DNA from 3 places in the Bradyrhizobium commune genome. Region 2 is predicted to be linked to each of the others. Evidence: predicted binding sites of a transcription regulator. Region 2 holds the regulator's gene; each other region holds the start of a gene.
What was found. Region 2 encodes LexA, which represses DNA repair genes until DNA is damaged. Its sites were predicted from a motif close to TGTTCNNNNTGTGTTCNG; they were not measured.

Region 1: IC761_RS17500 (single-stranded DNA-binding protein) is a predicted target of LexA. The motif match lies at 5,572-5,589, and genes of this name have one in related genera.
Region 3: IC761_RS04115 (DNA recombination protein RmuC) is a predicted target of LexA. The motif match lies at 1,402-1,419, and genes of this name have one in related genera.

Annotation. Positions count from the first base shown of each region.
Region 1 covers NZ_CP061379.1:3,716,597-3,723,543, reverse strand. Annotated here, with positions in the region: gene IC761_RS17520 (potassium transporter Kup) at 1-557, shown strand, start outside; gene IC761_RS17515 (substrate-binding domain-containing protein) at 599-1,339, opposite strand; gene gyrA (DNA gyrase subunit A) at 1,420-4,161, opposite strand; gene IC761_RS17505 (DUF2306 domain-containing protein) at 4,342-4,740, opposite strand; gene IC761_RS17500 (single-stranded DNA-binding protein) at 4,920-5,414, opposite strand; gene IC761_RS17495 (outer membrane protein) at 5,907-6,581, shown strand; gene IC761_RS17490 (outer membrane protein) at 6,737-6,947, shown strand, end outside.
Region 2 covers NZ_CP061379.1:3,603,163-3,610,109, reverse strand. Annotated here, with positions in the region: gene IC761_RS16985 (alpha-hydroxy acid oxidase) at 1-798, shown strand, start outside; gene IC761_RS16980 (HAD-IA family hydrolase) at 813-1,436, shown strand; gene IC761_RS16975 (hypothetical protein) at 1,577-1,792, shown strand; gene IC761_RS16970 (molybdopterin molybdotransferase MoeA) at 2,129-3,340, shown strand; gene lexA (transcriptional repressor LexA) at 3,517-4,218, shown strand; gene IC761_RS16960 (hypothetical protein) at 4,394-4,600, shown strand; gene IC761_RS16955 (hypothetical protein) at 4,796-5,230, shown strand; gene IC761_RS16950 (ComEC/Rec2 family competence protein) at 5,238-6,947, opposite strand, start outside.
Region 3 covers NZ_CP061379.1:867,067-874,013, forward strand. Annotated here, with positions in the region: gene IC761_RS04110 (AmpG family muropeptide MFS transporter) at 1-97, opposite strand, end outside; gene IC761_RS04115 (DNA recombination protein RmuC) at 171-1,370, opposite strand; gene def (peptide deformylase) at 1,542-2,066, shown strand; gene fmt (methionyl-tRNA formyltransferase) at 2,280-3,203, shown strand; gene truA (tRNA pseudouridine(38-40) synthase TruA) at 3,203-3,940, shown strand; gene dapE (succinyl-diaminopimelate desuccinylase) at 3,958-5,124, opposite strand; gene IC761_RS04140 (DUF805 domain-containing protein) at 5,121-5,771, opposite strand; gene dapD (2,3,4,5-tetrahydropyridine-2,6-dicarboxylate N-succinyltransferase) at 6,003-6,848, opposite strand.

The sequences.
Region 1 (6,947 bases), 110 kb from region 2:
GTGCCGGGGTGAAGCTGGTCGAGGCCGCACGCAGCAAGCTGCGTCAGCCCGAGGAAGATCTGATCGAGACCGCTGTCAACAAATGCAGCGCCAGGCTGCCCGGGACCGCGGTGTTCCTGGCATCTGTGCCAAATGGCGTCCCGCTGGCGCTGACCCAGTTTGTCAAGCACAACCACGTGCTGCACGAGCGCATCATCCTCGTCACCGTCCTGATCGAGGAATTGCCGCATATTGCCGATGAGGATCGCGCCGAGGTGATCGAGATCATCCCCGGCATCACCCGCGTGATCCTGCGCTACGGGTTCATGCAGAACCCGACGATCTTTGAGGGACTGACGCTCGCCTGCCGCCAGGGCAGGCTTCCCGGCATCGACCTCGCCGACATCACCTATTATGTCGGCCGCGAGACCATCATCCCGCGCGAGGACATTCCGGGCATGTGGGTCTGGCGCGAAAGCCTGTTCGCCTTCCTCCAGCGCAACGCCGAACGCTCCGCCGCGTTCTTCGGCGTGCCGACCAAGCAGGTGGTGGAATTCGGCACGGAGCTGGAGATTTAGGGCGTGTTTCGATGATGCGCCGATGATGCGGACGACGAAGCTCAGTGCGGCGGCAAGGGCTTCATGCCGGCTTTGGTGATCACGGCTGCCGCATCTGCGGAGGAGAGGAAGTGCAGCAGGGCCATCGCGGCGTCGGACTGTTGTGAGCTCTTGGGCAGCGCCCCGACATAAAGGGTTGGCGGCTGAACCTCGGATGGCACGGTGCCGACGAAATCGATCCCCGGCACGTGGATCAGTTCCGGGACTTGCTGAAAGCCTATTTCCGCCTCTCCGCGGGCGACGACGGCAGCCACCGGCTCGCCCGACGGCGGACCGCGCACCTTGCGCGTCTTGCCGGCGATTTCATCGGCGACACCGAGCTTCTTGAAACCGATGGTCGAGAGATAGGTGCCGCTGGAACTGTCCGAATAGGCGATAGACTTGGCCGCGAGCAGTGTCTTGCGCAGCGCATCCATCGTGCTGATGTCGGGCTTGGGTTGCCCGGCCCGAACCACCATTCCGATGAACGATTCCGCGAGCGGCACCCGGCTGCCCGGGCGGGTCAGATCCTTCTGATCCAGCAGATCGACGCCGACCCCGTCCATGATGACCACGTCGGCCGCCTCACCCCGGGACAGACGCGTCGGTATGGCTTCCGGTGAATCGCCGACCGAAGGCCCGCGCGTGGTGACGAGCTTGTGCCCCGTCGCTTTCTCGAATGCGGGACCGAGCTCCTCATACACGCCGAAGAACCCGGCTGAGATCATCACCTTGACATCAGCGGCCGCCGCGCCCGTGGCCAAGGTGAAGGTGGCCAGGACAGCAAACAGGCAGGCTATGTATCGCGGCATGAAACGTCCCTCAACACGCGTCCGGGCCGCGCCTAATGCGAGCCATTTCCATTGTCGCCATTGCCGCCCTCGGCCTCTTCCGTGATGTGCTCGACCGAGACGACGTGCTCGTCCTCGGCGGTGTCGAACACGATCACGCCCTGGGTCGAGCGGCCGGCGATGCGGATACCTTCGACCGGGCAGCGGATCAGCTGGCCCTTGTCGGTGACCAGCATGATCTGGTCGGCCTCCTCCACGGGGAAAGAGGCGACCAGGTTGCCGTTGCGGTTGTTGACGCTCATGGCAACGATGCCTTTGCCGCCGCGCCCGGTGGTACGGTACTCGTAGGACGAGGTCCGCTTGCCGTAGCCGTTGACGGAGACGGTCAGCACGACCTGCTCGGCCGCCGACATCTCGACATAGCGCTCCTGCGAGAGCTGGAAGCTGCCGGACGTCTCCTCGGCCTCGGCGTCCGCCGGAGCCTCCTCAGTCGTGGCCTCGCCGACCACGGCACGGCGCATTTTCAGATACGCGGAGCGCTCGTCCGAAGAGGTCTCGACATGGCGCAGGATCGCCAGCGAAATCACCTTGTCGCCCTCGGCAAGCGCGATGCCGCGCACGCCCATCGAGGTACGCCCGGTGAACACGCGCACGTCGGTGACGGGGAAGCGGATGCACTGGCCGCCGGCGCCGGTCAAAAGCACGTCGTCGCGCTCGGTGCAGATCTGCACGTCGACGATCGCTTCATTGTCGTCGAGCTTCATGGCGATGATGCCGGAGCGGCGGACGTCGACGAAGTCGGACAGCTTGTTGCGCCGGACGTTGCCGCCGGTGGTGGCGAACATCACGTCGAGGTTGCCCCAGGTCGATTCGTCCTCGGGCAGCGGCATGATCGTGGTGATGCGCTCGCCCTGCTCCAGCGGCAGGATGTTGATCAGCGCCTTGCCGCGCGCGTTCGGCGCCGCCATCGGCAGCCGCCAGACCTTTTCCTTGTAGACTTGGCCGCGCGAGGAGAAGAACAGCACCGGTGTGTGCGTGGACGCCACGAACAGGCGCGAGACAAAATCCTCGTCGCGGGTCTGCATGCCGGCGCGGCCCTTGCCGCCGCGGCGCTGGGCGCGATAGGCCGACAGCGGCACGCGCTTGACGTAGCCCGCGTGCGAGACGGTGACGACCATGTCCTCGCGCTGGATCAGGTCCTCGTCCTCGACCTCGCCTTCCTGCTCCATGATCACCGTCTTGCGCGGGGTCGCGAACTCGGCCTTCACCTCGGCAAGCTCGGTCTTGATGATGCCCAGCACGCGGTCGCGTGAACGCAGGATGTCGAGATAGTCCCCGATCTCACCGGCGAGCTTGTCGAGCTCCTCGCGGATTTCGTCACGGCCGAGTGCGGTGAGGCGTTGAAGGCGCAGGTCGAGAATGGCCCTCGCCTGCTCCAGCGACAGTCGGATCGTGCCGTCCTCGCTGATACGGTGGCGCGGATCGTCGATCAGCGTAAGCATGTCCTCGACGTCCCGAGCCGGCCAGTCGCGCGACATCAGGGTGTCGCGCGCGGTGGTCGGGTCGGGCGAGGTCCGAATGACGCGGATCATCTCGTCGATATTGGCGACCGCGATTGCCAGACCGACCAGGATATGGGCGCGATCGCGGGCCTTGGCGAGCAGGTACTTGGTGCGCCGCGTGACGACCCGTTCGCGGAAGTCGACGAAGATAGCCAGCAGGTCCTTCAGATGCATGATCCGGGGACGGCCACTGTCGAGCGCCACCATGTTGACGCCGAAGCTCGTCTGTAACGGCGTGAATCTGTACAGCTGGTTCAGCACCACGTCCGGCACGGCGTCGCGTTTCAATTCGATGACGACGCGATAGCCTTCGCGATCGGATTCATCCCGCAGGTCGCCGATGCCCTCGATCTTCTTTTCCTTCACCAGCTCGGCGATCCGCTCGACCATCGTCGCCTTGTTCACCTGGTAGGGAATCTCGGTGATGATGATCGCCTCGCGCTCCTTGCGGATGGTCTCGATCGCGACCTTGCCGCGCATGACGATCGAGCCACGGCCGAGGTGATAGGCGGCGCGGATGCCCGCGCGTCCGAGAATGACGCCGCCGGTCGGGAAATCCGGTCCCGGCACGATGTTGATGAGTTCGTCGATGGTCAGCGCGGGGTTGTCGATCAATGCGACGCAGGCATCGATGACTTCGCCGAGATTATGCGGCGGGATGTTGGTCGCCATGCCGACCGCAATGCCGCCGGCTCCGTTGACGAGAAGGTTCGGGAACTTGGCCGGCAAGACCGATGGTTCGGTCTCGTTGTTGTCGTAGTTCGGCTGGAAGTCGACAGTATCCTTGTCGATATCGGCCAGCAGAGCCAGCGCCGCCTTGGTCAGTCGCGCTTCGGTGTAACGATAGGCGGCCGGTGGATCGCCGTCGACGGAGCCGAAATTGCCCTGGCCGTCGATCAGCGGCACGCGCATCGAAAAGTCCTGCGCCATGCGGACCATGGCGTCGTAGATCGACTGGTCGCCGTGCGGGTGATACTTACCGATGACGTCACCGACCACGCGGGCGGATTTGACGTACTTCTTGTCGGGCGTATGACCCTGCTCGTTCATCGAGTACAGGATGCGGCGGTGCACCGGCTTCAGGCCGTCGCGGGCATCGGGCAGAGCGCGCGCCACGATCACGCTCATGGCGTAGTCGAGATACGACTTCTTCATCTCCTCGAAGATGGAGACGGGGCGAATATCCGAGCGCTCCGGCTCGTCGCCGGGCTTCTTGTTGTCGTCGTCGGCCAAAGGGGAATCCGGTGAGGTTTTATCTGGGAATCATATAGCGCATCGAGGCCCTGATAACCACCCTTGTAACCACCCTTGCAAGCTCTTTGGAGGCGGTTTTTCCGTTTGTTTTTCCAGAGACTTACGCGCTTCCCACCCCTGTCTCCAGCGGCGCCGGAACGCCCCGCCCGGAACCGCGCTTCAGGCCCCGAAAATCACCCGGTGCATGATGCGTCCGGGCACCAGCGTGAACAGGCCCGCCACCACCAGCGCGCCGGCGAAAATGAAGATCATGATCCGTCGGTGGTCGGCAACGCGATGGGTGTGCGCCCGCCACACCGCGAGCGGCAGCATCACCAGCGTGAAGATCGACAGCAGATGGATCGGACTGAATGGCCCGACCAGGCGGATCTGGTGGATCCAGAACGACGACGACGCCACGACCACCATCAGCGCCACCCAGATCCAGCCGAGCGTCCGGTGCGGCAGCGTGCCCTTGGGGGCAGCGAACTGGACGAGGCCGAGCACGAACGCCGCCATGGCGGCAAAGGCGTGCAGTGGGATCGCCGGCGCGGCGTTGAGCAGAGGCGCGAGGCTCATGTGGCGCGTCCTCCGGACGGGAAACCGACCATGTGAATAGGATTAACATAAAGTTAATATCATTCACATGGCCTGCCGTCAAAGCCTTGAGGCAGCACAAGAGGCTAGCCCGGAAAAACCGTGTCTAGCCCGCAAATTGGTCGGAAACTCTGCCGCTTTACGCGAGCACGACCCGCGTCTCAGAACGGGATGTCGTCGTCCATGTCGTTGCGACCGCCACCACCGCCGGCGGCAACGGGACGACGCGGCGCGCTGCTGACCGGACCGGAGGAGCCGAAATCGCCGCCCGGCTCGTCGCCGAAGCTGCCACCTCCCCCGCCGCTGCGGCCGTCAAGCATCGTCAGCGTCGAGTTGAAGCCCTGGAGCACGACTTCGGTGGAGTACTTCTCGACACCGCTCTGGTCGGTCCATTTGCGGGTCTGGAGCGCGCCCTCGATATAAACCTTTGCGCCCTTCTTCAAGTACTGCTCGACGATCTTGCAGAGCGGTTCGCTGAAGATCACGACGCGATGCCACTCGGTCTTTTCCTTGCGCTCGCCGCTGTTCTTGTCGCGCCAGGTCTCCGAGGTCGCAATGCTCAAATTCGCGATCGGCCGCCCGTCCTGGGTGCGGCGGATTTCCGGATCCTTGCCGAGATTTCCAACCAGAATGACCTTGTTGACGCTTCCCGCCATCGCCGCTCTCCACTCCAAATGCCACTGAATTTCAAAAGGGCGGGCCCGCGCGCCCGCGCTGTGCTGCCGCCCTGCTGAAGCGACCGTATACGCTTACGGACCCCAATCGGCCCACCGCGCCTTCGGTTATCCCCATATATAGCACCACCCACAGCTTTGTTCCAGATTTGTTCCCGCTAAAAGCAAGAGGAATAATGCCGCTTGATTGCGCACCCCGGGGTATTTGAAGCCGACGGCGTCGGGCGACAGAGCCATGAAGAAATCTTGACATCCATTTGACGTCACTCGAGAATCGAGGACCCGCCTCTGGTTGCCGGTTCCCGATGGGAACAATAGGTCAGCAACTGCACCATTTTCAGGCCGTTGTGACTTTTGAGAGACACAACTTGCAGCTTCAATGGTGTAAGCACGCCGTCAGTTGGACTACGGCGTCCGATGCCCTTCTGCCCGCAGAAGGCAATCAACAGAAACTGGGACTGGGATTAGTTGAAAATGAAAAAGGTTTTGCTGGCTTCGGCCAGTTTGCTCGCATTCGGTGCGTTCGCTTCCGCCTCGGCTGCCGATCTGGCGGCCCGCCCCTACACCAAGGCTCCGGCTCCGATGGCCGCTGTCTACAACTGGACCGGCTTCTATCTCGGTATCGTCGGTGGCGGCGCCTGGGAAGACTCCAGCAGCCCCCGGATGCAGGGCGGCTTCGTCGGTGGTACCGCCGGTTACAACTGGCAGACCGGCAACGTCGTGTTCGGCCTCGAGGCCGATGGCGCCTGGGCTGACGTCAACGCTTCGGCGTCGGCTCTCGGCATCACTGTCTCCTCGAAGACCGACGCGATGGGCACCGTGCGCGGCCGCATCGGCTACGCCGTCAACCAGATCCTGTTCTACGGCACGGGCGGTTATGCCTGGGTCGACAACAAGATCTCCGTCAGCGCGCTCGGCGTGACTGTCTCCGACACCAAGTGGCACTCCGGCTGGACCGTCGGTGCGGGCGTCGAAGCGTTCATCGCTCCGCAGTGGTCGATCAAGGGCGAGTACCTCTATCGCAGCCTCGGCAGCGAGAACTACTTCTCGAACCTCGGCGTTCCCCTGGCGTCCGGCACGCTCAACTTCCACACCGTGCAGGTCGGCGTGAACTATCACTTCGGCGGCCCGATCGTTGCCAAGTACTGAGCTGTAGTACTGAGCTTCGTCTCCAACGCCATCGCGTTACGAAAGGCCGGCCTCGCGCCGGCCTTTTTGTTTTCGCTGACGCCTGCGCCGGACCGTCATTGAGTCGTGAGGCGCGAATCGCGCCCACCAATGGTTCGGCGAGTTGGGGATTTGCAATGAAGAGATGGGCGCTGGCCGCGGTCGGCTTGTTCGCACTCGGCGCGGCGGCGCCGGCCGATGCCGCCGATCTTCCGCTCTACGGCAAGGCGCCGGTTGTGGCGCCCGTGCTCGCCTTCGACTGGACCGGCGTCTATGCCGGCATCAATGGCGGCGGCGGCCTCGCCCATTCCTGCTGGAGCATCACAGCTGCCGGTGGCGTTGCCATCG
Region 2 (6,947 bases):
CGTGGCGCCGGCGCCTTTGGTGCGGCGCACATGCTGAGCTCGGTGACCGAGCCGGGGCTCGAGAAGACCGCGGAAGCCGCCCCCGATGCGCTGCGCCTGTTCCAGCTTTATGTCCGTGGCGACGACGCTTTCGTCGCCGATGTCGTCGCCCGCGCCGTGAAGAACAATTATGCCGCCTTCTGCCTGACCGTCGATACCGCCCATTACAGCCGTCGCGAGCGTGACATCGCCAAGCGCTACGTTCGCGAGAGCCGGCTGCGCGCCACCGGCGGCGACTTCCAGAAGGGCCTGGAGTGGCGGACGGTGAAGATGATCAAGGACAAGTTCGATATCCCGCTGATCCTTAAAGGCATCGCCACCGCCGAGGACGCCCAGATCGCGGTCGATCATGGCGTCGAATGGATCTACGTCTCCAACCATGGCGGCCGCCAGCTCGATCACGGCCGCGGTGCCATGCATGTGCTGCCCGAGATCGTCGAGGCGGTGAAGGGCCGCGCCAAGATCATGGTCGATGGCGGCATCTGCCGCGGCACCGACGTCGTCAAGGCGATCGCCGCAGGCGCCGACCTCGTCGGCATCGGCCGGCTGCAATGCTGGGCGCTGGCTGCGGCTGGAGAAGCCGGCGTGACGCGGATGCTGGAGCTGCTGGAGGACGAGGTGCTGCGCTGCCTTGGCCTGCTGGGCGCAACTTCGTTTGCCGAGGTCAACAAATCCTGCCTGCATCCGGCAACCGCCACCAACGCGCCGAGCGTGTTCAGCGCGTTCCCGCTTTACGATCACGAGCCCTATCGGTACTGACCTGAAAGGATGCAATGACCTCGCTCTCTCCCGGCAGCGCCGACGCGCTTCTGTTCGATCTCGGGCGTGTCGTGCTCGACATCGATTTCTCCAAGGCGATCGCGTGCTGGGCGGGATATGCGGGCCTCAAGCCCGAAGCCATCGTCGCGCGCTATGTGCGCGACGAGGCCTACCGGCTGCATGAGATGGGCAAGATCAGCGACGCCGACTATTTCGCCTCGCTGCGCTCATCGCTCGGGATCGGCATTTCGGACGCGCAGTTCCTGGAGGGCTGGAACGCGATCTTCGCCGGCGAGATGCCCGACATCGCGGAACTGCTGCCCCGCGCGGCGAAGCGGATGCCGCTCTACGCCTTCTCCAACACCAACCGCCCGCACGTCGACTACTTCTCCAAGGAATATGCCGATCTGCTCGGCCATTTCCGCGAGCTGTATCTGTCGTCCAGTATCGGCTTGCGCAAACCGGATGCGGAAGCGTTCGACCATGTGGTTGCCGCGATGGGCGTGCCGGCGAACCGCATCGTGTTCTTCGACGACCTCGCCGAGAATATCGAAGGCGCCCGCGCCCGCGGACTGACCGCAGTGCATGTGATCTCGCCCCACGATGTCGGCCATGCGCTGAAGGCGCTCGGGATCTAACCACCCGGTTCGCGGAACATTTTCATTCCGGGAATGAGGAACCAAAACACTTTGTGCATTTTCATACAGAGTTCCGGGAACGGAATGCCCTGTTCCGGACTCTAAGAGTCCGTTGGGTAATCTACATCGGACGTATCAAAGTGTTGGGCAAAACCTACCTCACCAGGCAGGCCTCCCTGCTGGTCAAATTCGCCAAAACCACCTCGGATTCCGAGCTTTCCGCCAAGCTGATGAGCAAGGCGGCCGACTTGAAATCGCAGGCCGATCCGATGCCCGACAGGGATCAGGGTCCCAGGGCGCCCGATGTCGCGGAAGACGGAGCCCCGAAAAGCGGAAATCCGATAACGCCCTCGTGATGCCCCGCGCCGTTAGTCCTCTGCAGGTTCCGCGCCAGCCTTCAGCCGGGCACTCGGCTGCTTCTCGGCCGATGGTGGCGGCGCGAACGATGTCGGCGACTGTGTAGGCACGGGCCCGCAGCCGGTAGCACCGGTGCCGAGATTGGCGGATAATCCGAACAGCCGCCACTGGCCGCTCACGGGTGCCAACAGCAATTCGAAATTGACTTGGGGAAATTGACCTGGGTCGGCACTGACGGAAAGACTCCTGCCGGCGGCCGCCCCTTTTGCCTCAGCCCCTCCGCTCAGCTAGAACCTTGCCGACCAAGTTTCTTCGATTTGTAGCGGGAGTTCACCGTGGCCCTCATGCCGGTTTCCGATGCGCTTGCTGCCGTGCTCGCGGGCGCGGAGCCATTGCCTGAGGAGACGATCGCGCTCGACGATGCCTTTCATCGCGTGCTTGCGCGCGATGTTGCTTCAAAGCGCACGCAGCCGCCGCAGGCGATGTCGGCGATGGACGGCTATGCCGTGCGTGCAAGCGATGCGGCAGCGATCGATTCGCAGCTCACCGTGATCGGAGAGGTCGCGGCTGGCCGGCCGTTCGCGGGAACCGTCCGCGCCGGCGAAGCGGTGCGGATCTTCACCGGCGGCGTCGTTCCCGATGGTACCGACGCTGTCGTGATCCAGGAGGACACCGTCACTGACGGCAAACGCATCACGGTCAAGGAGGCCGCCGTCACCGGGCGGCACATCCGCCCCGCCGGAATCGACTTTCGCGAGGGCGACGTGCTGTTGCGCAAGGGCGCCCGGTTGACCGAGCGCGATCTCGCGCTCGCCGCCGGCATGAATCATCCAAACCTCGCTGTCCGCCGCCAGCCGAAGGTCGCGATCCTCGCGACCGGCGACGAGCTGGTGCGGCCGGGCACCACGCCCGGCCCCGGCCAGATCGTCTATTCCAATGGCTACGCCCTGCACGCGCTCGCCCGCCGCGAGGGTGCCGACACCGTCGACCTCGGGGTCGCCGCCGACACCCTGGAGGCGACCACCGCCGGCATCCGCCGCGCGCGCGAGAGCGGCGCCGACATCCTGATCACCACGGGTGGCGCTTCCGTCGGCGACCACGATCTGGTCCAGCACGCGCTCAAGGCCGAGGGCGTCGCAATGGCGTTCTGGAAGATCGCGATGCGGCCGGGCAAGCCGATGATGCACGGCCGGCTCGGCGCGATGCGCGTGATCGGCCTGCCCGGCAATCCCGTGTCGTCCTACGTTTGCGGTTTCCTGTTCATGGTGCCGCTGATTCGCGCGCTGTCGGGCCGCTCCGTGATTCACCACCGCCGCGAGCACGCCGTGCTCGGCCGCGATGTCGGCGCCAATGACCAGCGCGAGGATTATCTCCGCGCGCGTCTGGTAGAGCGTGACGACGGCACGCTGATCGCCCTCCCCGTCGATCATCAGGATTCCTCGCTGCTGGCGAATCTCGCTGCGGCACAGGCACTTCTCGTGCGCGCGCCATTCGCGCCGAAAGCCGAGGCAGGCTCGCCTTGCGCGATACTGCGCCTGCCGCTCTGAAAGCCCGCGCCACACGCGATCCGCCAACTTTGCGGCGTTCACGCTAAATTAAGCAGTTGCGGAACACATATCGAACATATAGTGTCCGTTCATGATTTGTTTCGAGCATCTAGCGGCTTAATGCCGAACTGAACGTCTCGGAATCGAACGACATCAACCGGGGGATTTTGGTCGAGATGCTAACGCGCAAACAATACGAGCTTCTGCGGTTCATCAGCGAGCGGCTGAAGGAAAGCGGCGTGCCGCCCTCCTTCGACGAGATGAAGGACGCGCTCGACCTGCGCTCCAAATCGGGTATCCACCGCCTCATCACCGCGCTCGAGGAGCGCGGCTTCATCCGGCGCCTGCCCAACCGCGCCCGCGCCATCGAGGTGATCAAGCTGCCCGAGCTCCAGGCCGCCGCCGGTAGCCGCCGCGGCTTCACGCCGAGCGTGATCGAGGGCAACCTCGGCAAGGTGCGCACGACCTCCAGCCCGCCGGCAGACGACGGCGAGCGTCCCGTTGCGGTCCCCGTGATGGGCCGCATCGCGGCCGGCACGCCGATCGAGGCGTTGCAGACCCGCAGCCACACCATCAGCGTGCCGCCGGACATGCTCGGCTCGGGCGAGCATTACGCGCTCGAGGTGCGCGGCGATTCCATGGTCGAGGCCGGCATCCTCGACGGCGACATGGCGCTGATCCAGCGCAACGAGACTGCCGACACCGGTGACATCGTGGTGGCGCTGATCGACGACGAGGAAGCAACCCTGAAGCGCTTCCGCCGCCGTGGCGCTTCGATTGCGCTCGAGCCCGCCAACGCCGCCTATGAGGTCCGCATCCTGCCGCCCAACCGCGTGAAGATTCAGGGCAAGCTCATCGGGCTTTACCGCAAATACTGAGAATGCTGCGGTTGGCAACTGCGCATTAACGATTGGAGCGGACGATTGTCCGCTTCGGCTGGATAGTCTTTCTGGTTTTGCACAGATTATCCGGCCACCCCTTCAGCGCTACATCCCCGGCACACCGCACGAAGCACTCCTTGCTTCGCGGATTTGAAAGGCCGAGGAGACAACCATGCGCAAGATCGTTCTGAGCACAGTCACGATGGCGTTGATCGCAGCATCGGCGCCGCAAGTTTTCGCCGCCCAGTCGCAGCGCCATGCCCGCAAGGCACCGGAGACGACGACCAGCGAACAATTCCGCAATGCCCGCAATGCGGTCGAGCAACCGTCGCAGCCTGCCTGGCAATATTCGGGCTGGTCGGCGCCCGCTGGCCGCTAACTTACTCGCATCGCAGAATGCAGGTGAACAGGCTTTGTTCCTCGCGGATTCGAAAAAGATAATGTGATCGGAGCTTGCGGACCCGCAGCCGCAGATTCGCCCACAACCAAGCAGACGCTTGCAGGCTTCCACTCTGATAGGGGCCTGCGCCTCAGAAGAGGCGCGGGTGCTCTATCCTGATTGAGGAGCACCCCGATGTGTGACTACAGCCTGCACGCCGTCGCGACGCGGCCCGCCCAGATCGGCGAGACGATCGTCACGACAACCTTCCGCGGCACCTCGACGCGCGGCTTCGCTTCCGAAGCCGACATGTCCGTCGCGGTCTGCCTGCTGCCGGGAACGGAGCTCGCCTTCGCCGACAACGTCCGCTACGACAATCGCTGGATCTGGACGCGCACCATCAACTCCCGCGTCGGCAAGTTCGGCAGGATCGATCCGCACATTCCCGATCGCCATCACGATGCGATCGAATTCCCCGACGGCAAGTACGTGCTCGTGACACAGCTCGTCGAAGGTCAGCGCGCAACCGTGCTGCAATTGCCGGTGACCCAGCCGGTCGGCGAGCGTGAGCACGTGCCGCAGACCATCGCCGACAGGCAACCGATCATCACCCGCCTGCCGATCGGCTGAGAAGATTTCAGTCTTCGGCCTGCAGGTCGGACTCCGATGGCGTTGCGTCCTTGGAGCGCGGAGCCGCCGACCGTGGCATGAGGGTCAGTTCGGAATCCCCATCGCCGGCCGCCGCCGGCGACCAGGGACGGTCTGTGCCCCTCGCCTTCACAGCCTGAACCGCAAAGCCGTCGCCGCGCCGCGTCAGCGCCAATGCGCCTTGCCGTGCAAGATGCGGCCGGTCGACCACCATGGCTGCGCAATCCGGCGGCGCGGGCCGGGTAGTCACCACCAGCGCGGCGCGGCTGCAATCATCGGTCAGCGCGTCAATGCGCAGCGCCAATGCGACCATACGCCCATCGGCAAGCGGCGTTACGCAGCCGGACTCGTCGCAGGACACGCCGTCGGCCAGCGAAGCACTGCCGGCATCACGCGGATCGGCATCGGCCGCGAGCCACTCCTTCAGCAGAAAGCTGTCCTTGCTGGCCCTGATCAAATGCAGCTGCCCATCCTTGCCCCGCACCGCCACGCTCGAGCCGTCGCCGGCGATCAGAATGTCGGGTTGCCGGACGGACAGTCCCCAGACGATCGCGGCCGCCAGCACGAGCGCGCCGGACCAGCGCAAGGGCGTGCGCAGCAGGCCCATCAGGACGAGGCCGAGGCTCGCGGCGACCAGCGGCCCGGTGCCGAAGGCACCGACGTGGCCGACCGCGCCGGGCAGCGCGGCCACCCAGCGCGTGACGGCGATCATCCAGTCGATGCCGATCCCCATCAGCCACCAGAACACGCCGTCGAGGCCGAAGGGGGCGGCCAGCAATCCCAACAGCCCCGCCGGCATCACCAGCGCCGAGACCACCGGCATCGCGCCGAGATTGGCGAGCACGCCGTAGGGCGTGATGCGATGGAAGTGGAAGGCGGCATAGGGCGTGGTCGCGAGCCCCGCGATCATGGAGGCCATGAACAGCATCGCGATCTCGCGACCGCCCCACAGCGCGATCCGTGCGGTCGCGGAATGATCGGGCGAGGCAAACAGGTTCGGCATGCCGATCTGCACCAGCGCCACGAGCCCGAGGGTCGCCGCGAACGACATCTGGAAGCTCGGATGGACCAGCGCCTCCGGCGCGACCGCCAGCACGATCAGGGCAGCCACCGCGAGCGTGCGGAACGTGATGGCGCGGCGATCGACCATCACCGCGATCAGCACCACCGCGGTCATGAAGAACGATCTCTGCGTAGCGACCTCCGCACCGGAGAGCAGCAGGTAGAACGCGGCTGCAACCAGCGCCGCAGCCGCCGACCATTTCTTGATGGCGAAGCCAGCCGCCAATCCCGGGATCAAGGCGAGCAGCGCCCGCACCGCGAAGAAAACGACGCCGGCGACGACGGCCATGTGATAGCCGGAGATCGACAGCACATGGCCGAGCCCCGAGATGAACATCGCGTCGTTGACGGGCGTGGTGATCGCATCGCGGCGGCCGGTCAGCAGCGCGGTCGCAATCGCGCGGTTGTCGCCATCGAGCGTGGCGCGGATGCGTGCGTCGATCGTATCGCGCAGCCCCTGCATGATCGCGGCATAATGCAGTCGCAAGCCGCCGACCTCGGGCGGGGCGGAAGCTGTAATGGCGCCCATCGCGAAGCCGGAGGCGCCGATGCCCTGGAAGAACATGTCGCGGGCAAAATCATAGCTGCCAGGCCGCAGCGGCGACAGCGGGGGCATCAGCCGCGCCTTCAGCTGCAC
Region 3 (6,947 bases), 2.7 Mb from region 2:
TCAACACGCGCGGTTGCAGGTAAACGGCCAGGCCGTCGCGCCAGGAGGTCGCAGGGGTGTCGGCAGCGGCGGATGATGTCGCGTCGGGTGCGGTCATGGGGAGGTGTTAGCAGATTCTGGCGACGCTGCCTCTTCTCCCTCTCCCCGCAAGCGGGGCGAGGTAAGAAAACTCACTCCCCCGCCTGGAGCTTCCTTGGGAACAGCTCGGGCGCACCCGTCGCCACCAGCCGCGGGCCCTCCGGTGCATCGCTCTTGCTGAAATCGAGCTCCTCGATTCGGCCGGCGCGCTTCTCGATCTTGTCGGCGGAGATCAGGATCTGGCGGACGTCCTCGTTGGCGTCGGCAAAGTGCTTTTGCAGTTTCAGCACGCGGTCGCGCAGGCGGCCGAGGTCGTCGCCGAGCTTGATCACTTCGGTCTGGATCTGGTCGGCGGCGTCGCGCATGCGCGCGTCCTTCATGATCTGCTGCATCACCTGGATCGCCAGCATCAGGAGCGAGGGCGACACCAGCACGACGCGGGCGCGGTAGGCCTTCTGGATCACGTCGTCGAACCCGTCATGGATCTCGGCGTAGACCGATTCCGACGGCACGAACATCAGCGCCATCTCCTGGGTCTCGCCGGTGACGAGATATTTCTCGGCGATGTCGCTGACATGTTTCATCACGTCGCCGCGCAGCCGCTGCGTGGCGATGCGCTTCTCCTCGTCGGTGCGGGCATCGTGCAGCGCGGTCATCGCCTCCAGCGGGAACTTTGCATCGATGCAGAGCGGGCGCTGGTCGGGCAGGAACACCACGCAGTCCGGCCGCTTTCCGGTCGAGAGCGTAAACTGGAATTCGTAAGCACCCTTCGGCAGGCCGTCCTGGACGATCGCCTCCATCCGCGCCTGGCCGAAGGCGCCGCGCGACTGCTTGTTGGCGAGCACGTCGCGGAGCGTCGTCACCTGGGTGGTGAGGTCGGTGAGGTTCTTGTGCGCGTTGTCGATGATGCCGAGCCGCTCGTGCAGCGCGCGCAGGCTCTCCATGGTGTTGCGGGTCGAATGCTCCATGGACTGGCCGACCCGGTGCGTCACCGAATCCAGCCGCTCGTTGACCGCGCGCGCCATCTCGGCCTGGCGGCCGGCGAGCGCCTGGGTCATGGCGTCGGCGCGGCCGGCGGCCTCGCTCTGGGCATGCAGCACCTGGCTCAGCCGCTCCTCGAGCTCGTCGGCCCGGATCGCATGCGCCATCGCGAGTTCCGCGCCGCGCCGCCCGGACCGCGCGATCACCACTGCAATCACCACCAGCAGGATGAGAACCAGCACGCCAAAGCCGATCAGCGCATCGATGGTGCGGACCGGCCAGTCGCCAGCCATGAAAATGATGTCGTTCATGCCAGCCTTTCTAGCCGATTCGCCGGCCTGCACGAACGAATAGCGAACATTTATGGTTAAGAACCCCCTAAGTTTTATGGTCAACGAAAGCTGACGTTTTATGGTTAGCGAAGGGTTAACGGGTTCCTCGCCGCATTGACCGCTTTCTCCGCGCGGCTTAAATCGCCCGCCATGGCCCTCAGAGAAATCATCATCCTGCCCGACAAGCAGCTGCGTCTGGTCTCCAAGCCGATCGAGAAGGTCACGCCGGAGATCCGCAAGCTTGCCGACGACATGTTCGAGACCATGTACGACGCGCCCGGCATCGGCCTCGCCGCGATCCAGATCGCGCAGCCGTTGCGGCTCATCACCATGGACCTCGCCAAGCGCGACGAGAACGGCGAGACCACGCCGGAACCGCGTGTCTTCATCAATCCCGAGATCATCTCTTCGTCCGAAGAATTGTCGGTCTACGAGGAAGGCTGTCTCTCGATCCCTGAATATTACGAGGAGGTCGAACGGCCCGCCAAGGTCCGGGTGCGCTTCACCGATCTCGACGGCAAGCTGCACGAGGAAGACGCCGAAGGCCTCTACGCCACCTGCATCCAGCACGAGATCGACCATCTCAACGGCGTGCTGTTCGTCGATTATCTGTCGAAGCTGAAGCGCGACCGCGTCATCAAGAAGTTCGAGAAAGCCGCCAAACGCACGGAGTGAGTTGTAGACGACTGGCGTTGCCGCACGCTCTCCTGCGCTCCCTCCCCCCTTGTGGGGGAGGGCAGGGGAGAGGGGTAGCCCAGCAAGAGGTGCTCCTGATTTGCGGAGCGCAAGCAACAAAAGCCCGCGCTCACGCCGAGAGAGCGCGCCGTGTGGCACCCCTCTCCCTAGCCCTCCCCCACAAGGGGGGAGGGAACGTACCGAGTCCCTGTCATGCCCCTCCGCCTCATCTTCATGGGCACGCCCGATTTCTCCGTGCCGACGCTGCTCGAGCTGGTCGCGCACGGCCATGAGATCGTCGCCGTCTATACCCGCGCGCCGAAACCGGGCGGGCGGCGCGGCCTGCAATTGCAGCCGACCCCGGTCGAGGAAGCCGCGCGAAAACTCGGCATTCCCGTGCTGACGCCGAAGACGCTGAAGACGCCCGAGGCGCTGGAAGAATTTCGCGCCTTCGACGCGGATGCCGCCGTCGTCGTCGCCTACGGCATGATCCTGCCGCAGGCGATCCTCGATGCGCCAAAGCTCGGCTGCTACAATCTGCATGCCTCGCTGCTGCCGCGCTGGCGCGGCGCAGCGCCAATCAACCGCGCCATCATGGCAGGTGATGCCGAGAGCGGCGTCATGGTGATGAAGATGGATGTCGGCCTCGATACCGGCGACGTCGCCATGGCCGAGCGCATCGCGATCACCGACACCATGACCGCGGTCGATCTGCATGATCGCCTCTCCCGGCTCGGCGCCGATCTGATGGTGCGCGCCATGGCCGCGCTCGACCGCGGCGGGCTTCAGCTCAAGAAGCAGAGCGAGGACGGCGTCACTTACGCCGCCAAGATCGACAAGGCCGAGGCCCGCATCGACTGGACCAAGCCCGCGCACGCGGTGCTGCGCCATATCCACGGCCTGTCGCCGTTTCCCGGCGCCTGGGCCGAGCTTGAGAACGCACGCGTGAAAATCCTGCGTTGCGAATTGGCGAAGGGCTCGGGCGCGCCGGGCGAAGTGCTCGACGACCAGCTCACCATTGCCTGCGGCGAGGGCGCGATCCGCATCCTCGAGCTTCAGCGCGAGGGCAAGGCGCGGATGCAGGCCACGGACTTTTTGCGCGGCGTGCCCGTGAAGCCGCCGATGCGGCTCCTCTGATGCCCCGCTACAAGCTCACCATCGAATATGACGGCGCGCCGTTCTTCGGCTGGCAGATCCAGGACACGCTGCCGTCGGTGCAGGGCGCGCTGGAAGCGGCGGTGAAGGCGATGACCGGCGCGGATTTGCGGGTCCATGGCGCCGGCCGCACCGATGCCGGCGTGCATGCGCGCGGCCAGGTCGCCCATGTCGATGTCGAGAAGCCATTTCCGCCGGGCCGCTTTCGCGACGGGCTGAACGCACATCTGCGCCCGCATCCGATCGCGGTGCTGGAAGCCGAGATCGTGCCTGATACTTTCGAGGCGCGCTTCTCGGCCATCAGGCGCCACTATCGCTACCGCATCGTCAACACCCGCGCCAATCTCGCGCTTGACGTCGGCCACGCCTGGCGCGTGCCGCGCCGGCTCGATGCCGATGCGATGCATACGGCGGCGCAGCGCCTGCTCGGCAAGCACGATTTCACGACCTTTCGCGACACCGAGTGCCAGGCGAAATCGCCGGAGAAGACGCTCGACCAGCTCGACGTGCTGCGCGACGGCCGCGAGATCACCATCCTCACCTCGGCGCGCTCGTTCCTGCACAGCCAAGTGCGCTCGATGGTGGGATCACTGGTCTGGGTCGGCGAAGGCCGCTGGAGCGCCGACGATCTCTCGGCGGCACTGGAGGCTCGCAACCGCGCCGCCTGCGGCATCGTCGCGCCACCGGAGGGGCTGTATCTGGTGAAGGTGGATTATTAGCGCGCGGGAATTACCGCCTACCCAAAATACCGCGCCAAAATCCCCCGATAGACCTTGGTCAGCTTCTCCAGATCCGTCACCGGCACGCGCTCGTTGATCTGGTGCATGGTCTGGCCGACCAGGCCGAACTCGATCACCGGGCAATAGCTCGAGATGAAGCGCGCGTCCGAGGTGCCGCCTGAGGTCGACAGCTCCGGCTTGCGGCCGGTGACTTCCTCGATCGCTGACACCGCGAGATCGGTGAACGGGCCGGGTTTTGTGACGAACACGTTCGAGTTCGACGGCTCCCAGACGATGCGGGCCTTGATGCGGTTGCCGCAGGCTTTTGTCAGCCGCGTCTCGACCAGCTCGCGCAAGGATGCCTGGGTGTGGTTGTCGTTGTAGCGGATGTTGAACTTGGCGCGGGCTTCGCCGGGGATGACGTTGTAGGCCTTGTTGCCGACGTCGACCGAGGTGAATTCGAGATTGGAGGCCTGGAATTGCGCGCTGCCGTGATCGAGCGGCTCGTCGCCGATCGCCACGATCAGGCGCGAGATGTCCGGCACCGGATTGGCGGCGCGGTGCGGATAGGCGACGTGGCCCTGCACGCCGTCGACAACAAGCGTGCCGGATTGCGAGCCGCGGCGGCCGACCTTGATGGTGTCGCCGAGCGTCTCGACATTGGAGGGCTCGCCGAGCACGCAATGATCGAATGTCTCACCGCGCTCGGCGGCCCATTTCAACAGCTTGATGGTGCCGTTGATGGAGACGTCTTCCTCGTCACCCGTGATGAGGAACGAGATCGATCCCTTTCCGTCCGTGCGTGCTTTGCCGCCGTTCGCGGCAAGATGCTCCAGCACCGCGGCAACGGAGCAGGCGATGCCGCCCTTCATGTCGACCGCGCCGCGGCCGTGCAGAAAGCCGTCCTTCACCTCGCCGGAAAACGCGCCGATGCTCCAGGCGCTCTCGTCGCCCGGCGGCACGACGTCGGTGTGGCCGGCGAAGGTGATGTGCGGGCCTTCGGTGCCGATCCGCGCATAGAGATTGTCGACGTCGGCGAGGCCGGGTTCGCTGAAGGTCACGCGGTGACAAATGAAGCCGGCTGCGGTGAGGGCTTTTTCGAGCACCCCGAGCGCACCGGCATCGGCCGGGGTTACCGAGGGGCAGCGGATGAGGTCGCGGGCAATGGAGAGGGCATCGGTCATGCGCCCCGCTTAACATGCATGCCGCCGGGTGGGCTAGCGCTGGGCGGCACGAATTCGATCTCGCTCTGCTGGTCCCAGCTTTTTGCAGGGGACGGGGCGGATGCCGAGCTGTCCTCGATCTTGGCAAGCGGATCAGGGCCGAACCGGTTGCTGCCCGAGGTGCCGGGCGCAATGAACATCTCGACGAGGCCCCACAGCAACAGCGCGTAGATCGCCAATTCGAACGGAACAAACCAGTTGGCGTCGGGCAGCAGATCCCAGAATTGAAACACCGAATTGGGGACCACGAAGAAGGGAATCATCCACCAGCCGCTGCGGTCGCGATCGTGCAGCCGCTTGATCGCCGTCGCGAGGTAGATCCAGAGGAACAGCGGGACGCTGATGACCTTCAGGATCAGCGTCGGATGATCGGCGGCTGCCAGCAAGCGATAGGCTCGCGGGTCGACCACTCTGAAGACGTCGCTGACGCCGAAATCGAAATCGAACTCGAAGGAAAATTTGAAGGTTTTCTGGCCGTTGAGGACGTGGACCGCCTGATCGACCAGTTCGAGCACGCTCACCAGCAGCGCGACGATCAGCAGCGCCTGCCACAGCAAGGCGCGGTTGATGCGGCCGTCGAAGCGGAACAGGTACCAGGTCCAGTCCATGCCAAAGGCTCCGGGCGGGAGAGGCCGCCCGTGATTGGTCGCGAGGGAGGAGGGGAGGGTTCGATTGCCTCTAGGTGTCGTCCCGGCGAAGGCCGGGACCCATACCGCGGAATCCATCGGTTGCGGATGGTCGGCGTACCGAACTGCAAATCTTCGCCAAATAGCTGCCGGTGGTTATGGGTCCCGGCCTTCGCCGGAACGACAATGGACGGGCAGCTTTGCGACGAGAATTCAGTCCCGCAGCAGCTCGTTGATGCTGGTCTTCGACCGGGTGCGCTCGTCGACGCGCTTGACGATCACCGCGCAGGCGGTGCTCGGGCCGATCTGGCCGTTCTTCATCGGCTTGCCGGGCAGTGCGCCGGGCACCACCACCGAATATTCCGGCACTTCGCCCATATAGACCTCGCCGGTCTCGCGGTCGACGATCTTGGTCGAGGCGCCCAGGAACACGCCCATCGCCAGCACCGCGCCCTTGCGCACGATCACGCCTTCGGCGACTTCCGAACGCGCGCCGATGAAGCAGTCGTCCTCGATGATCACGGGCTCGGCCTGGAGCGGCTCGAGCACGCCGCCGATGCCGGCGCCGCCGGAGATGTGCACGCGCTTGCCGATCTGCGCGCAGGAGCCGACGGTCGCCCAGGTGTCGACCATGGTGCTCTCATCGACATAAGCGCCGAGATTGACGAAGGACGGCATCAGCACGACGTTCTTGGCGATGAAGGCCGAGCGGCGGACGACCGCGCCCGGCACCGCGCGAAAACCGGCATCGCGAAAACGGTTCGGACCCCAGCCTTCGAACTTCGAGGGCACCTTGTCCCACCAGCTCGCCTGGCCCGGGCCGCCGGGAATCACGTCCATGTCGTTGAGGCGGAACGACAGCAGCACCGCCTTCTTCAGCCACTGGTTGACCTTCCACTTGCCGTCCGCGCCGCGCTCGGCGACGCGGGCCTCGCCCTTGTCCAACGTTTCCAGCGCCTGGTCCACGGCCTCGCGCACCTCGCCCTTGGTCGAGGTCGAGATGCCGTCACGCGCGTCGAAGGCGCTGTTGATGGTGGATTCCAGGGCGGACAGGGACATCGGGATTTCCTCGGAGGCGGACGGGACTTGTGACGGGATTGGGGGCTTTTTCGGGATTTGGAGGGGCGGAGTCAAGGCATACTCGCCGAAGCCTCGTAG